Regions from separate parts of the Paenibacillus uliginis N3/975 genome, predicted to be linked through region 1. Evidence: a T-box and tRNA genes for the amino acid it is inferred to sense, from the RefSeq annotation. Region 1 holds a T-box; the other regions hold tRNA genes.
What was found. The T-box of region 1 lies ahead of leuS (leucine--tRNA ligase). A T-box ahead of a tRNA ligase gene usually reads a tRNA of that ligase, here a tRNA-Leu.
Positions count from the first base shown of each region.

Region 2: it encodes a tRNA-Leu, which carries the amino acid that the T-box ahead of leuS (leucine--tRNA ligase) is inferred to sense. The anticodon was not compared.
Region 3: it encodes a tRNA-Leu, which carries the amino acid that the T-box ahead of leuS (leucine--tRNA ligase) is inferred to sense. The anticodon was not compared.

Region 1 covers NZ_LT840184.1:4,450,795-4,455,020, forward strand. The annotation lists gene leuS (leucine--tRNA ligase) at 1-2,371, opposite strand, end outside; T-box leader at 2,460-2,724, opposite strand; gene B9N86_RS21220 (helix-turn-helix transcriptional regulator) at 2,763-3,617, opposite strand; gene B9N86_RS21225 (Gfo/Idh/MocA family protein) at 3,686-4,226, opposite strand, start outside.
Region 2 covers NZ_LT840184.1:1,046,130-1,050,355, forward strand. The annotation lists gene B9N86_RS04900 (alpha/beta hydrolase) at 1-653, shown strand, start outside; gene B9N86_RS04905 (PAS domain-containing protein) at 778-1,422, opposite strand; gene B9N86_RS04910 (helix-turn-helix domain-containing protein) at 1,594-1,959, shown strand; tRNA gene B9N86_RS04915 (tRNA-Leu) at 2,032-2,114, shown strand; gene B9N86_RS04920 (zinc ribbon domain-containing protein) at 2,272-2,514, shown strand; gene B9N86_RS04925 (hypothetical protein) at 2,600-2,878, shown strand; gene B9N86_RS04930 (thiol-disulfide oxidoreductase DCC family protein) at 3,283-3,702, shown strand; gene B9N86_RS04935 (thermonuclease family protein) at 3,708-4,226, opposite strand, start outside.
Region 3 covers NZ_LT840184.1:1,696,838-1,701,063, reverse strand. The annotation lists gene B9N86_RS07830 (N-acetylmuramoyl-L-alanine amidase) at 1-317, shown strand, start outside; gene B9N86_RS07825 (divergent polysaccharide deacetylase family protein) at 429-1,409, opposite strand; tRNA gene B9N86_RS07820 (tRNA-Leu) at 1,530-1,613, opposite strand; gene B9N86_RS07815 (YhjD family protein) at 1,788-2,192, shown strand; gene B9N86_RS07810 (carboxymuconolactone decarboxylase family protein) at 2,331-2,660, opposite strand; gene B9N86_RS07805 (hypothetical protein) at 2,731-2,946, opposite strand; gene B9N86_RS07800 (hypothetical protein) at 3,133-3,462, opposite strand; gene B9N86_RS07795 (xanthine phosphoribosyltransferase) at 3,585-4,157, opposite strand.

The sequences.
Region 1 (4,226 bases):
CCTGCTTGACATTTGGAAGGGAGAGGCTATATTCTTTCATCGCTTCTTGGTCCATATCTTTAGAGATTTTAGCCCGGTCTACGATTTTACCACTTACTTGGATAACGATTTCGATTTCTGCATCCACAGTCCAAGCTTCATCAAATTCCGGCCATGGCACATAAGTCACGCTATCACTGTTACCCAAACGGCTCCAAAGCTCTTCGGCCAAGTGTGGTGCGAGAGGAGACAGCATTTGCACGAAGTTCTCCATCGCTTTGCGCGGCAATTCATTAGCCTTGTAGCCTTCGTTAATGAAGATCATCATCTGACTAATGGCCGTGTTGAAGTGCAGATGTTCCATATCGTCAGTAACCTTCTTGATCGTCTTATGCCAGGTACGTTTGAACTCATCGGTTCCTTCGCCATCTACGATCTTGGAATTCAGCTCGCCGTTCTCGCCGATAAATAGACGCCAGATGCGGGACAAGAAACGGTGCATTCCTTCCACACCATTCGTATTCCACGGTTTGGTCGCTTCAAGCGGCCCCATAAACATTTCATAGACACGCAGTGTGTCCGCACCGTATTCATTGACGATATCATCCGGATTGATAACATTGCCGCGCGACTTACTCATTTTCTCGTTGTTGTTACCCAGAATCATACCCTGGTTGACGAGCTTTTGGAACGGCTCTTTCGTATCCACAACCCCCAGGTCGTACAATACCTTATGCCAGAAACGGGCATACAACAAGTGGAGTACCGCGTGTTCAACACCGCCGATATACAGGTCAACCGGCAACCATGCCTTCTGCTTCTCTTTGGAGCACAGTTCATCATGGTTATCAGGATCAATGTAACGCAGATAATACCAGCAGCTTCCAGCCCATTGCGGCATCGTATTGGTCTCGCGGCGGGCTTTCATGCCCGTCTCAGGATCAATCGTTTCGACCCATTCCGTCACATTTGCAAGCGGAGATTCTCCCGTGCCTGATGGTTTGATCTGATCCACATCCGGCAGCAGCAGTGGAAGCTGATCCTCCGGTACGGTCTTCATAGTACCGTCCTCCAGGTGAAGAATAGGAATCGGCTCACCCCAGTAACGCTGACGGCTGAACAACCAATCTCGCAGACGGTAGGTTACCTTTTTCTCACCTTTGCCGTTCTTCTCCAACCACTCGTTCATAGCTTGGATAGCTGCTTCATTATCCAATCCGTTCAGGAAATCAGAATTGACGTGTTCTCCGCTACCGGCGTACGCCTCTTCCTCCACATTTCCTCCCTTAACGACTTCAATAATGTCCAGACCGAACTGCTTCGCAAATTCCCAGTCCCGGCTATCATGGCCCGGAACGGCCATAATAGCACCCGTGCCGTAACCTGCAAGCACATAATCTGCAATCCAAATCGGTACTTGAGCTCCGTTTACCGGATTCACTGCATAAGCTCCAGTAAACACCCCGCTCTTGTCTTTTGCCAGATCCGTACGCTCCAGATCGCTCTTACGTGCTGCCTGCTCCTGATAAGCTTTTACAGCATCCTTCTGTTCTTCCGTAGTAATTCGTTCCACCAGTTCATGCTCCGGTGCCAGCACACAGTAGCTTGCACCGAACAGCGTATCCGGACGAGTCGTAAATACGGTCAGATGCTGATCGTGGCCAGCGATGTCGAAGCGGACTTCTGCACCGGTCGATTTCCCGATCCAGTTACGCTGCATATCTTTAATGCTTTCGGTCCAATCCAGCTCCTCCAAATCCTCCAGCAATCTCTCAGCATAATCTGTAATCTTCAAAATCCACTGACGCATCGGTCTGCGGATGACAGGATGATTGCCGCGCTCGGATTTGCCGTCAATCACTTCTTCATTAGCGAGAACCGTGCCCAGCGCCGGGCACCAGTTTACTGGTATCTCCGCAACATAAGCCAAACCCTTTTTATACAATTGGATAAAAATCCATTGTGTCCACTTATAGTACTCAGGATCCGTAGTACTGATCTCACGATCCCAGTCATAGGAGAAACCGAGTGACTTGATCTGCCGGCGGAAGTTATCGACATTTTGCACTGTAAATTCACGCGGATGTTTACCAGTGTCCATCGCATACTGCTCAGCAGGAAGGCCGAATGCATCCCAGCCCATCGGATGGAGTACATTGAATCCACGCATCCGTTTGAAACGGGCTACAATATCCGTTGCCGTGTAACCCTCCGGATGTCCTACGTGCAGACCTGCACCTGACGGATATGGGAACATATCCAGCGCATAAAATTTCGGTTTCGACTGATCTTCATGCGTTTTAAACGTTTTATGTTCATCCCAATACTGCTGCCATTTCGGCTCGATAGCCTGCGGCTGATAGCCGTGGCCTGTTTGTTGATTTTCACTCATACTTTCCAGCTCCTCCTTCGCAGTCAGGCACGCGGTGTATGACCGTGCGCCTCCAAACAAAAAAACCTCATCATCCATAGCGTACGACGCTAGGGACGAGAGGTTTGATTCCCGTGGTACCACCCTAGTTAGCCAAAGGCATTCTTTGCCTTCAACTCACTTTGCACCTCTATCGCAGGTGAGACGACGATGACTCATCGGCCTGACATTAACGCTTACCGTGTAAGCTGTCTAAACCGGGTTAACATCGTTACTCCGAGGTGAGTTCATTTCCTTCGTCAACCGGCTTGCACCAACCGCCGGCTCTCTATGTGATCGGGTTAGAAACTACTGATCCTCATCATCGTATCATATTCGATTTTAATGACGATATTATATCGAACATCGGCTGTTAAGTCAATGAAGATAACCTGCTGTTACGGTAATCTTCCGGTGTCAGGCCGACCATCTCCTTAAACATGCGGCTGAAATGAGCCAAATGTTTAAACCCCGCAGCGTAACACACTTCGGTTACAGTCAGATTCGGATGAAGCCAGAGCAGCATTTTTGCCTGATTGATTCTTCGGCTGTATACATATTTAAATACCGTTGTTCCAGTGACTTCTTTAAATAAGGATGATAAATAGTGCTTTGTTAAATGTACCGAATGAGCAATTTCTTCGAGACTAAGATCCTTCATATAATTCTGCTCCACGAAGGTGATGACTTGCTGGATATGGCGCTCTTTTTCCGGATAAGATTCTTTATGATTCACAGCAGTGCGGCAAAGATCAGCAATAAAACACATCATGTCAATCAGTCTCAGCATTCTTCGTTCTTGCGGAGCGCCTGTAGATGTCAAACGTTCCAGCTCTATCATAATGCCTTCGAATTCAGCTCTCTCTGGTCCCTCAAGCGTAATCCGGTAGTTGCTCAGCTCTTCAAACGGGCTTAATAAGGCAGAAAATGCGGCGGGTTGAAGCCACCGGCCCACAAATCCGGGATCAAAATGAACAATACTCCGGACATACCTGGCATCAGGTTCCACATGAGGACAATGCAGTGTCAAACCATTCATTAAGAGAAGATCACCTGGCTTCAGAACATAAATCTTATCCCCGATCAAGTATGTACATTTTCCCTCGTGAAAATAAAATATTTCATAGAATGGATGTGAATGAAATTCACCGCTAGCCATCGGTTTATCGTTGCGATAATGAAAATCGAACGGTTGGTGGAGCTGGAGTTGCCCATTCAATTCATTCATAAAGGACACCGGTTTCATAGAGTCTGCCCCTTCTGATCCTAGGTATTCCTTTATTATAACGGATACAATTACTGAATACGAACGGCTTCATTCTGTGCAACAATACATAATTCCCCCGCTTTAAAAGCATGCTCCTGCGTCATGGCCCGTTCCGTCCGTTCCAGGCAGTCAACAATCAACTCCCCGAAGAACGGATATCCCACCTTTCCCTTGAGTTCCATATGATATTCCCCTTCATGGTTGACCAAGTAAAGATGATCTCCCTGCGAATCCCTTGCCACATCGATATACTTGCGCATCTCGATATATCCGTCCGTTCCAAGAATAAATGTTCTTCCATCCCCCCAAGTGCCAAGACCGTCCGGCGTAAACCAGTCCACGCGAAAATAATGACTTGCCCCGTTGTCACCAATTAACGTTGCATCTCCGAAATCCTCAAGTTCCGGATACAACGGATTGTTGTAATTGGCCACTTTGCTGCTCATCACCTTGGCATCTTTACATCCTGCATAAAACAAAAACTGCTCAATTTGATGAGAGCCGATATCGCACAAAATGCCCCCGTATTGTTCATGACGGAAAAACCAGTCAGGACGAGATGGGGCGTTG
Region 2 (4,226 bases), 3.0 Mb from region 1:
ACGCAAATGCATCGTTTGGTTCTCTGGCAGAGTCCATACGGATGCAATCGAGGCGCCCACATGGGATTTCGCCGGCACTTATCGTTGGAATCGGCTACGATTCCGACAATCCGATCGTAACGAATGAACGTTTTTATGACTACACTGTTCATGCTGACGAAACTGAACTGCCAGCCCGTCCTGATGGGTCCCCATGGCCTAAAACCGGGGGGGCCGAGGAATTCCTCACATTTATTGAGGAAGAGTTGAAACCGAAGGTTGAGGAGTGCTTCTCCATCGATCATTCGAGGCAGTCACTGTTCGGCCATTCTCTTGGAGGATTTTTGTCGCTGTATTCTTTGTTTACTCGATGTGGGACTTTTCAGCGTTATATCGCGGCCAGTCCTTCTGTTTGGTGGAAAAATCATGTCCTTTATCAGATATGGAACGAGAGACAGGAAAACTTGGGGCAGCATGAACCATCTGGGGAACTGCTTATTTTCGTAGGAAGTAATGAGAAGCCGTCTATGGTAAAAGATGCGAAGGAGTTATATGAGGTTCTTAAAGCGTCCCCAAAAGGAATACATCCAATATTTCAAGAAGTTGAGGGTGAGGGGCATGTTTCGGTTATACCTTCGCTAATCAGCCCGCTACTCCGTTTCATTACGAAGTAAATAAGAGAATAAAAAGATAAAGAGTCTTCGCTCATGAGCGAAGGCTCTTTATGCTGGGAACTTAGAGTTGGTAAAGGATGTATCATCAAGGGTCAGATCATTAAGGTGACCATTTAACTCGTAGCTACTCTTCTGACGAAAAATGAGGATCCTCTAACGCATATGAGTATTTAGGATATAATCTTTTGATACAGCTAGGGCAAATATCGTGTGTAAATTCGATAGGCATACGGCTTTCCAGATAGCTTTCGACGGGTTCCCAGACTTTCGCAGTTCGGACATGCTTACATACGGCGCAGATCGGAACATGTCCGTGAAGCGAGCATGTCTGAGCAAGCGCCCGCTCGAGACGGATCTCTTTTTGTTTATATCGCGTAATATCGGAGAACGAAACAATCATTCCATGGGGGTTGTTTTTATCTATTGTAAGAGAATAAGCCTCGCACAAAATCCAAGCGATCCTACCGCTCCAGTCTATGGAATACTCCACAGTATAACTAGAATTTTTTCCTGTTAGTACATCCTTCAATGAGGTGAGATATATCGTTTTATAAAATTCCCCGAAGGAGGATTTGCCAAAAAATTGTGGAGGCATTTCAAAAAAAGGGGTTCCAGGCCATTCAAAATTAGGAGAGGCACCATACTTTGGAGCCATCAGCCTCCATGAGTCGTTAATTTGATCTATCGTACCATCCGGACGGATAATCATCAGTCCAGGTTTCAGGAAATGGATTGCACAATTCCAAGATGTGGATAAAGATTGTCGCAAATTACTCGCTCCCCTGGTATAGAAACTTTGGATAAGAGACAACGGGCATGAAGAAATGGTATAATTTAGACGTGTATTTTCTCATTATACACTTAATTAAGTCATTATTCAAGTCAAAAATAACGTAAATAAGTATTTATTTTTTAGAGGATTGGGAAAGGCGGTTGTTTCATGCAGTCAATATACCAACGAATCGAACATCTCATTGAAAGCCGGGGTATGACTAAAAAAGCATTTTGTGAAAACCTCGGGATCAGCACAGGGAATTTTGGTGACTGGAAAAGAGGTAAGACAACCCCAAGCACCAATAAACTGATTGAGATCGCCGGCTATTTCGAAGTTAGTCTGGACTGGCTTATTGTCGGTAGGGGAAGTCCTTCTCCAGGTGTGATGGAAGTTCGGGAAAATTACGGGGCAAATCATAAGCAGGAGACGGCTGAACAGATCCAGGCATCAAACCTTACCGATGATGAGAAGGATTTTATTAGAGAGTATCTAGAGTTTACGGAATACAGGAAGCATCGGGATAGGGAGTAATTTCCTCTTTACTTCTTGGCAAGAAATCTATATAATAGGGAATGTTCTCTTGTAGAACTTCCCTTACAATATGCGGTAGTGGTGGAATGGCAGACACGCTATCTTGAGGGGGTAGTGGGTGTATACCCGTGGAGGTTCGAGTCCTCTCTACCGCATCATACAACAGAGGAACAACACCTTGCTTATCAAGGGGTTGTTCTTTTTTGTTTTCAGGCGTACAACGTTTCATCTCTTGATATAAAAATATGCAACTGCAACCCCAGATGATCCGTAAGAGATGTGTATGGATTGTTATGAAAGGGGATATTCAATATGCGTATTGAAGAAATGATAGAGGAACGCTTTAGATGCTCCAAATGCGGAGGAACCCATTGTGCAACGAAGGAAGTAGCGATGTCTGGATCAGGGCTAAGCAAAATGTTTGATATTCAGCACAATCATTTCCTATTCGTTTCCTGTACCAATTGCGGATATGTAGAAGTATTTAATCCGGATATTCTAGAAGGCAAGAAACGCGGACAGCTAGGCTCTATACTGGATGTGTTCTTTGGTTGACATCATCCTTAAAATTCTTTAATATGTCTAAGTACCAGAAAGTACAAGGTAATCTAGACGAAACTTAAATAGATGGGTGATGCATGTGTCATACAGACCACAGATTTCTAACGTGATCAAAGCCGGAAGCAACGACAAAGAAGGGCTTTACGAGTTCATTATCAGCTTAGCTGATGGAACAGATTGCCGCGTGTTCTACAACCGTTTTCCGGAATGGAAAATGACTAATGTAAGCCGACTTGGAAAAACACCTTGTCCGGTTTGCCGTAAAGATTTCATCTGCAAATGCATGGAGAAGTTCTCCGCTGAATTTGATCAACAGATGAGAGATGGCGAATGGCTGAGTAAAGCAGCTGCAGAATAATAGAACTTGCTACGATAGAGCGCGGGAGGATCCTCCTGCGCTTTTTTTCTTTTAGAGGTTGTTCAAAAAGTCCGCTTTTGATCACGAAGTGAATCAGGAAGTGGGCTCGGCATCGAATCTTGAATTCAGCTAAAATGTTTCCTTCGGAAACATCTCAAGTGCTCACGTACCCAAAACAGCTGATGCTTCCGAAGACGTTTTCTACGAAAACGTGCAGCTCCGCTCCTCAGTCCCTAGCTTCATCCAACTGAAGCGTTTGAAAAAACGCACATCGGAAGCATAAGCTTCGGTGCTGAAAACCGACCTTTTTGAACACGCACTTTTATATTTGAAACGGAAGTAATTGAATCAGGGGATGTAGTTGTATAGTATCATTGGAGCTATACATACAAGGGAGGGAAGAGATGATGGACAAACATCTTGAACAGTCACAGCATACCATCGTGCTGATTGACGGGGTGTGTCATATGTGCCAGGGGCTCACGAAGTTTATCATAAAGCGCGATCCTGCAGGTGTGTTTCAGTTCGCTTCACTTCAGTCCGATATCGGAAAAGATATTCTTCGGCAAGGGGGATTGCCTGAGGAAACGGTCGACACCGTCGTTGTTGTGGAGAACGGTACTTACTATACCCGCTCTGCGGCTGCTCTGCGCATTGTACGTCGTCTTACTTTTCCGTGGCGGCTGCTATATGGATTTATCATCGTGCCGCGGGCACTCCGCGATGTATTGTACAAGTGGGTAGCAAAAAATCGGTATCGCTGGTTCGGGCAAGACGAGGAATGCATGATACCAACGCCGGAAATCCGGCGCAGGTTTCTTTAGACATACTAACGTGGGGCGCGGAAACCGGCTTGTTTAGCCTCGCTTTCGCTGCAGAACCACTGTTCCTGCTTGGTTTTGTTGTAGTATGGGGATTCCGGGGTATGATAAATTTTTTCACCTTTCGAATTGATGTTGCCTTTAATGTTACATCCATTTATAGGTTTATCCGTATTGGAACTTGTGTTCGCGGTTGCACCATTCTTCTTACTCTTCTGTTCTTCAGGATGAAAGCCATCATCCTGTGCATAATTCTCGACACTCCAAATTCCTAGCGACTTATTGCGGCTGATGGTCTGAAGATCGTTGAATTTATCGACATAACGTACATTGGGCTGATAAATATAGGCCACTCGGGCGAGCCCCTGTTCCAGAAGGAGCTCCTGAACCATCTGGCCGTCTGCGTACACGTACGCAAGCAGTCTGGAGTATTTATCCCGGTTCGGTCCGATGTCGAATTCGAGTTCAAGCTTATCGGCTTTTTCCACAATATCTTTAGTAAATGCTTTTGCTTCCGGGCCAAAGGG
Region 3 (4,226 bases), 2.8 Mb from region 1:
TTGTAAGCATCCACGTGAATTGGGGCAAAAACAAATCCAAAACGGGTGGTATCGTTCTCCATCAAGCAGAGGGGCGAAGTTCCATTCTGGCAGAATCCATACAACGTGAGTTGAACATTCTGTATAAGAACAACCGCCATACTTCAGTTGGCAAACCCTTTTATTTGCTAAACCGGATCGAAGTTCCCGCCGTCATTGTGGAGACCGGCTTTATCAGTAATGCTCATGACCGGGAAAAGCTATGCAGCCGAAACGGCCAGATGGGAATTGCCGAAGCGATTGCAGATGGTATCGCCAATTATCTAACGGCCCTTTAACCAAGGGCCGTTTTGCATTTTTCGCTTATTTCAACTAACTCATTTTTATTTATGCATTAATATCACCTAAAAAGGCGTTTCCACTCATCATATAGAGTGAAACGCCTCTTTTTAGTAGGAAGGCAATGGGTTCGGCTTCCAACTGGATTTGTCCTGTACGAGTTCTTGAATTCCAACGAACTGCACCTGTCTTTGCAACTCGGGGATTGAACCCTTCAATGCGGCAGCTGTCCGTTCACCAAATACTCCTACATGACCAATTGTAATGCATGACTTATTCTGTACCGCCTGCTCTGCGGCTGACTTAAGCTGTTTGGTAACATGTTTGACTGTATGCACATCATCCAGGAAAATCTCATTCCCTATATTCGGCATGCCTTTCTCGGTAGCGAGCTTACTGGTGACAGAATGATAATTGGTCTTGCTATCTATAAAGAACAACCCCCGTTCCTTGCAAACATCGAGCACGATGGACATAATCCGTTCGTCACCTGTAATTTTGGAACCCATATGATTATTCATACCCACAGCAAACGGAAGATGATCAATGGCTTCTTCCATCTGCTTTCGAATCTCTTCGTCCGTCATCTTACTCGTTATAGCTCCGGGCCCGAGCCATTTAGCTCTCCCCTGCTTCGCTTCCATCGGCATATGGATAATTACGTCATGACCAAGCTTATATGCCCGTTCCGCATCACTTTTGCTTGTCGGCAGAAAAGGCATTACAGCAACCGTAATTTTTATCGGCAAGCTCAATATTTCATCGGTACCTTTTTGCCCGTTGCCAAAATCATCAATAATAATGGCTAGCTTGTTATCCGGCGTAGAATCCTTCTTTTCTTGTTCTGACCGTGGTGAATCCTTCTCCTCTTTTTCTGCTGCTTCGGACCGAGCCGAATCCTTTTTCAAGCTACTTCCCGTGTCAGACTTTATATCACCTGCTGAAGTATCAAGCCGCCAAACCTCATGATCCAGACTCTGTACATCATGCGAAGCAGCCTCTACCACCTCAACGGACAGAGCTCCCACCAGCAAAACTGTCAACAAGGCGGACCATACTGCCGTTACATACTTCGACCCCATGTTACGCATGAAATTCTCCTTTCACTGTAGAAACCTGTTCTATAGTGTTTGAGAAAGAAGCAGCAAATATGTAAGAAGAAACAACACGCACAAAAAAGACGTCTCCGCAAGGAAACGTCTTCTTAAGGATGCGGTCGAGAGGACTCGAACCTCCACGGGGGTTAGCCCACACGGACCTGAACCGTGCGCGTCTGCCAATTCCGCCACGACCGCATGTATCTTGCCACTTCGATGAGATATCATCGCGGCGACAAGATATATCATACCATGCTAACTAACTGGAGTCAACATTTTTTTGGATCTTGATTAAACAATCGAAAACGGGTTAAAATAAGAACGTAAGTTCGTATTAATTAACGATTTTCTATATAAAGGCGGTGAGCATCAATGGCAATCACAGGAATTACACCAGAAGAAAGATCCTTGATCAAAAGCTACCTGCTCCTTATGTTCATACACAAAGTTTTCGAAAGAGATTGCCGGATTATTCAGGAAAGCGGCGTATTCAAAACGCCTCAGTTGTACGTTGAAGTGGTGGAAAATGGTGCAAAGCGTGCTGCAATTCTGCTAAGGGAGGTTAAACAGGAGTTTGCCTCCCGGACTATCAAAGTATTTGATATACACCGAGGTCACAATGGAATCGAAGCACGTTACGCCTGTCGCGGTTATGTCGGAAGCATGGAAATCTTGTGGCCGTCCTTCCGTGAAGAAATGATGACCCGAATGCGCGTTTATCTTGGTCTATCTCCTTCGAACACCAGACCTCCCCAAGTCGCAGCAGCTGGCCAGTAAGACCATTGCAAAGTCAAATCAATTCACTCTATTTCCCGGCCCGATCCTTCTCGTCACCACGTAAAAAAACCGTCTCCTTTCCAGCACTCAGCCAGTCAAGCGAGACGGTTCATTTACTCATCAGCAGAAATCTAAATTCTACTGAAGGTTGGGCTGCACACGCATTAATCCCTGAGCCAATGCATGTCCTGCGCCTGCTGCTGACGCAACAGCCACAGCTTCCATAATCTGCGTGTCGGTAGCGCCCTTTGAGCGCGCTTCTTCCATATGATAGAACGTGCATAATTCGTTGTTTGCGAACAACCCGATACCAAGCGCAATGAGTTGTTTCGTCATTTCGTCAAGCTCGCCGTCTTGGAAACAGGCCCCTGTAAAATGATGATAAGACTCAGCCACTTTCGGCATGGCTTCTTTGAGATGAAGGATCTCATTTTTGTATGAGCTGATTTTATCATTGGATAAATCCATCGCGCAAAACACCTCACTGGTTCATCTGATTTCCTGATTAAGGTGTCCCTATTGATGAGGATCTATGCTTCTAAGCCAGTGGGCTTGTCCGCGGTTCTCCAAAAAGTTGAAAGCTATAGTTGCGGTCCAGCTTCACCACACGGCGGTTTCGGCGGCGGATAAGCACATGTTGCGAATCCCATGCAACCACGATGCCTACAACATCATTGCTTTCTAGATCGTCCCGTACAACCCGGACTCTCTCACCCGATAATCGCAGTGCATCCAACTGTTCGTCACTTATCATAGTCCTTATCTCCTTCTATTCGGCAGTATAATACCCATAATAATGATCCTGTGTCGATATATACGACAAGAATCGGTGTCTGCGGGAAATATATCATATTTCAAAAAGAGACCTAAATGGAATCATTTAGGTCTCTTGAGTGTGATATGGTTTAACATCCCGGCTGAGATGCTCCCTGTAAGTCCACTAACGCTGTGCCGGCTCGATGCTATCGTTTTTTTCAAACCAGAAATCAAGCACCGTCGACGACATCACCCGTTTCTCAACATACTCCACCTGCTGTGATGTAAACTGTTCTCTCCATTCGTAGGAGAGCTCCTCACACAGACCAGCGATCGTAAGCAACTCAGACCAAGCAACATAACGCTTATACCAGAAAAACTGAGGATGTTCAATCATATAGGGATAAAGATCATCAAACTCCGTATGTTTACAATCCAAAGCACGTTCAAAATGTACCTTTGCACCATTCAACTTCTCAATCAAAAACGGCTCGGTTACCGGTTCTTTCCCCATTGTGTTGCCTCCTCTCTCTTTCCTACCCTTTTATTATATGACAAAAAAGCGGGTCCGAAAAGAAGTTGTAAAAATTTTAGGCTCGGTTCAATGAAATAGAGAATATGCCAACTCTTGAACAGCTAGTCCCCAAAATTGATCTTCCCATCTTCAAGCGAAGTGATGCGGACAAGCGGTTCGACCTCAACACCCTGTTCGCGAAGCGTTCTTGCTCCTGCCTGGAAGCTCTTCTCAATAACAACACCGAGACCTACCAACTCGGCACCCGCACGTTCGATAATTTTGATCAACCCTCGGGCTGCATCTCCGTTTGCAATGATATCATCAATAAACAGCACTTTATCGGACTCTCCGATATATTGGCGGGACATCATGATATCCGTAACGATCCCTTTCGTAAAGGAAGGCACACGCTCACACAATGCATCCGGATCGGCCAGCAGTGTTTTTTTTCGCCGGGCAAACACCATCGGGACCCCAAGCTCATGGGCCACCGCAAAGGCGACAGAAATACCGGAAGATTCGAGTGTGACAACCCTCGTCACACCTTTGTCCTTAAAACGGGCCGCAAATTCCTTGCCCATCTCCATTATTAATGCAGGATCTACCTGATGTGTCAGTATAGCATCGAGCTTAACAACCTGATCCGATACAACCACGGCTTCCTCTATAATCCGCTGTTTCAACCAATCCATTCTATGACCTCCCACGACAATCCTTTGTCGTAAAAGTACCATATCCGAACTAGTCCGGCAAGTCTTATA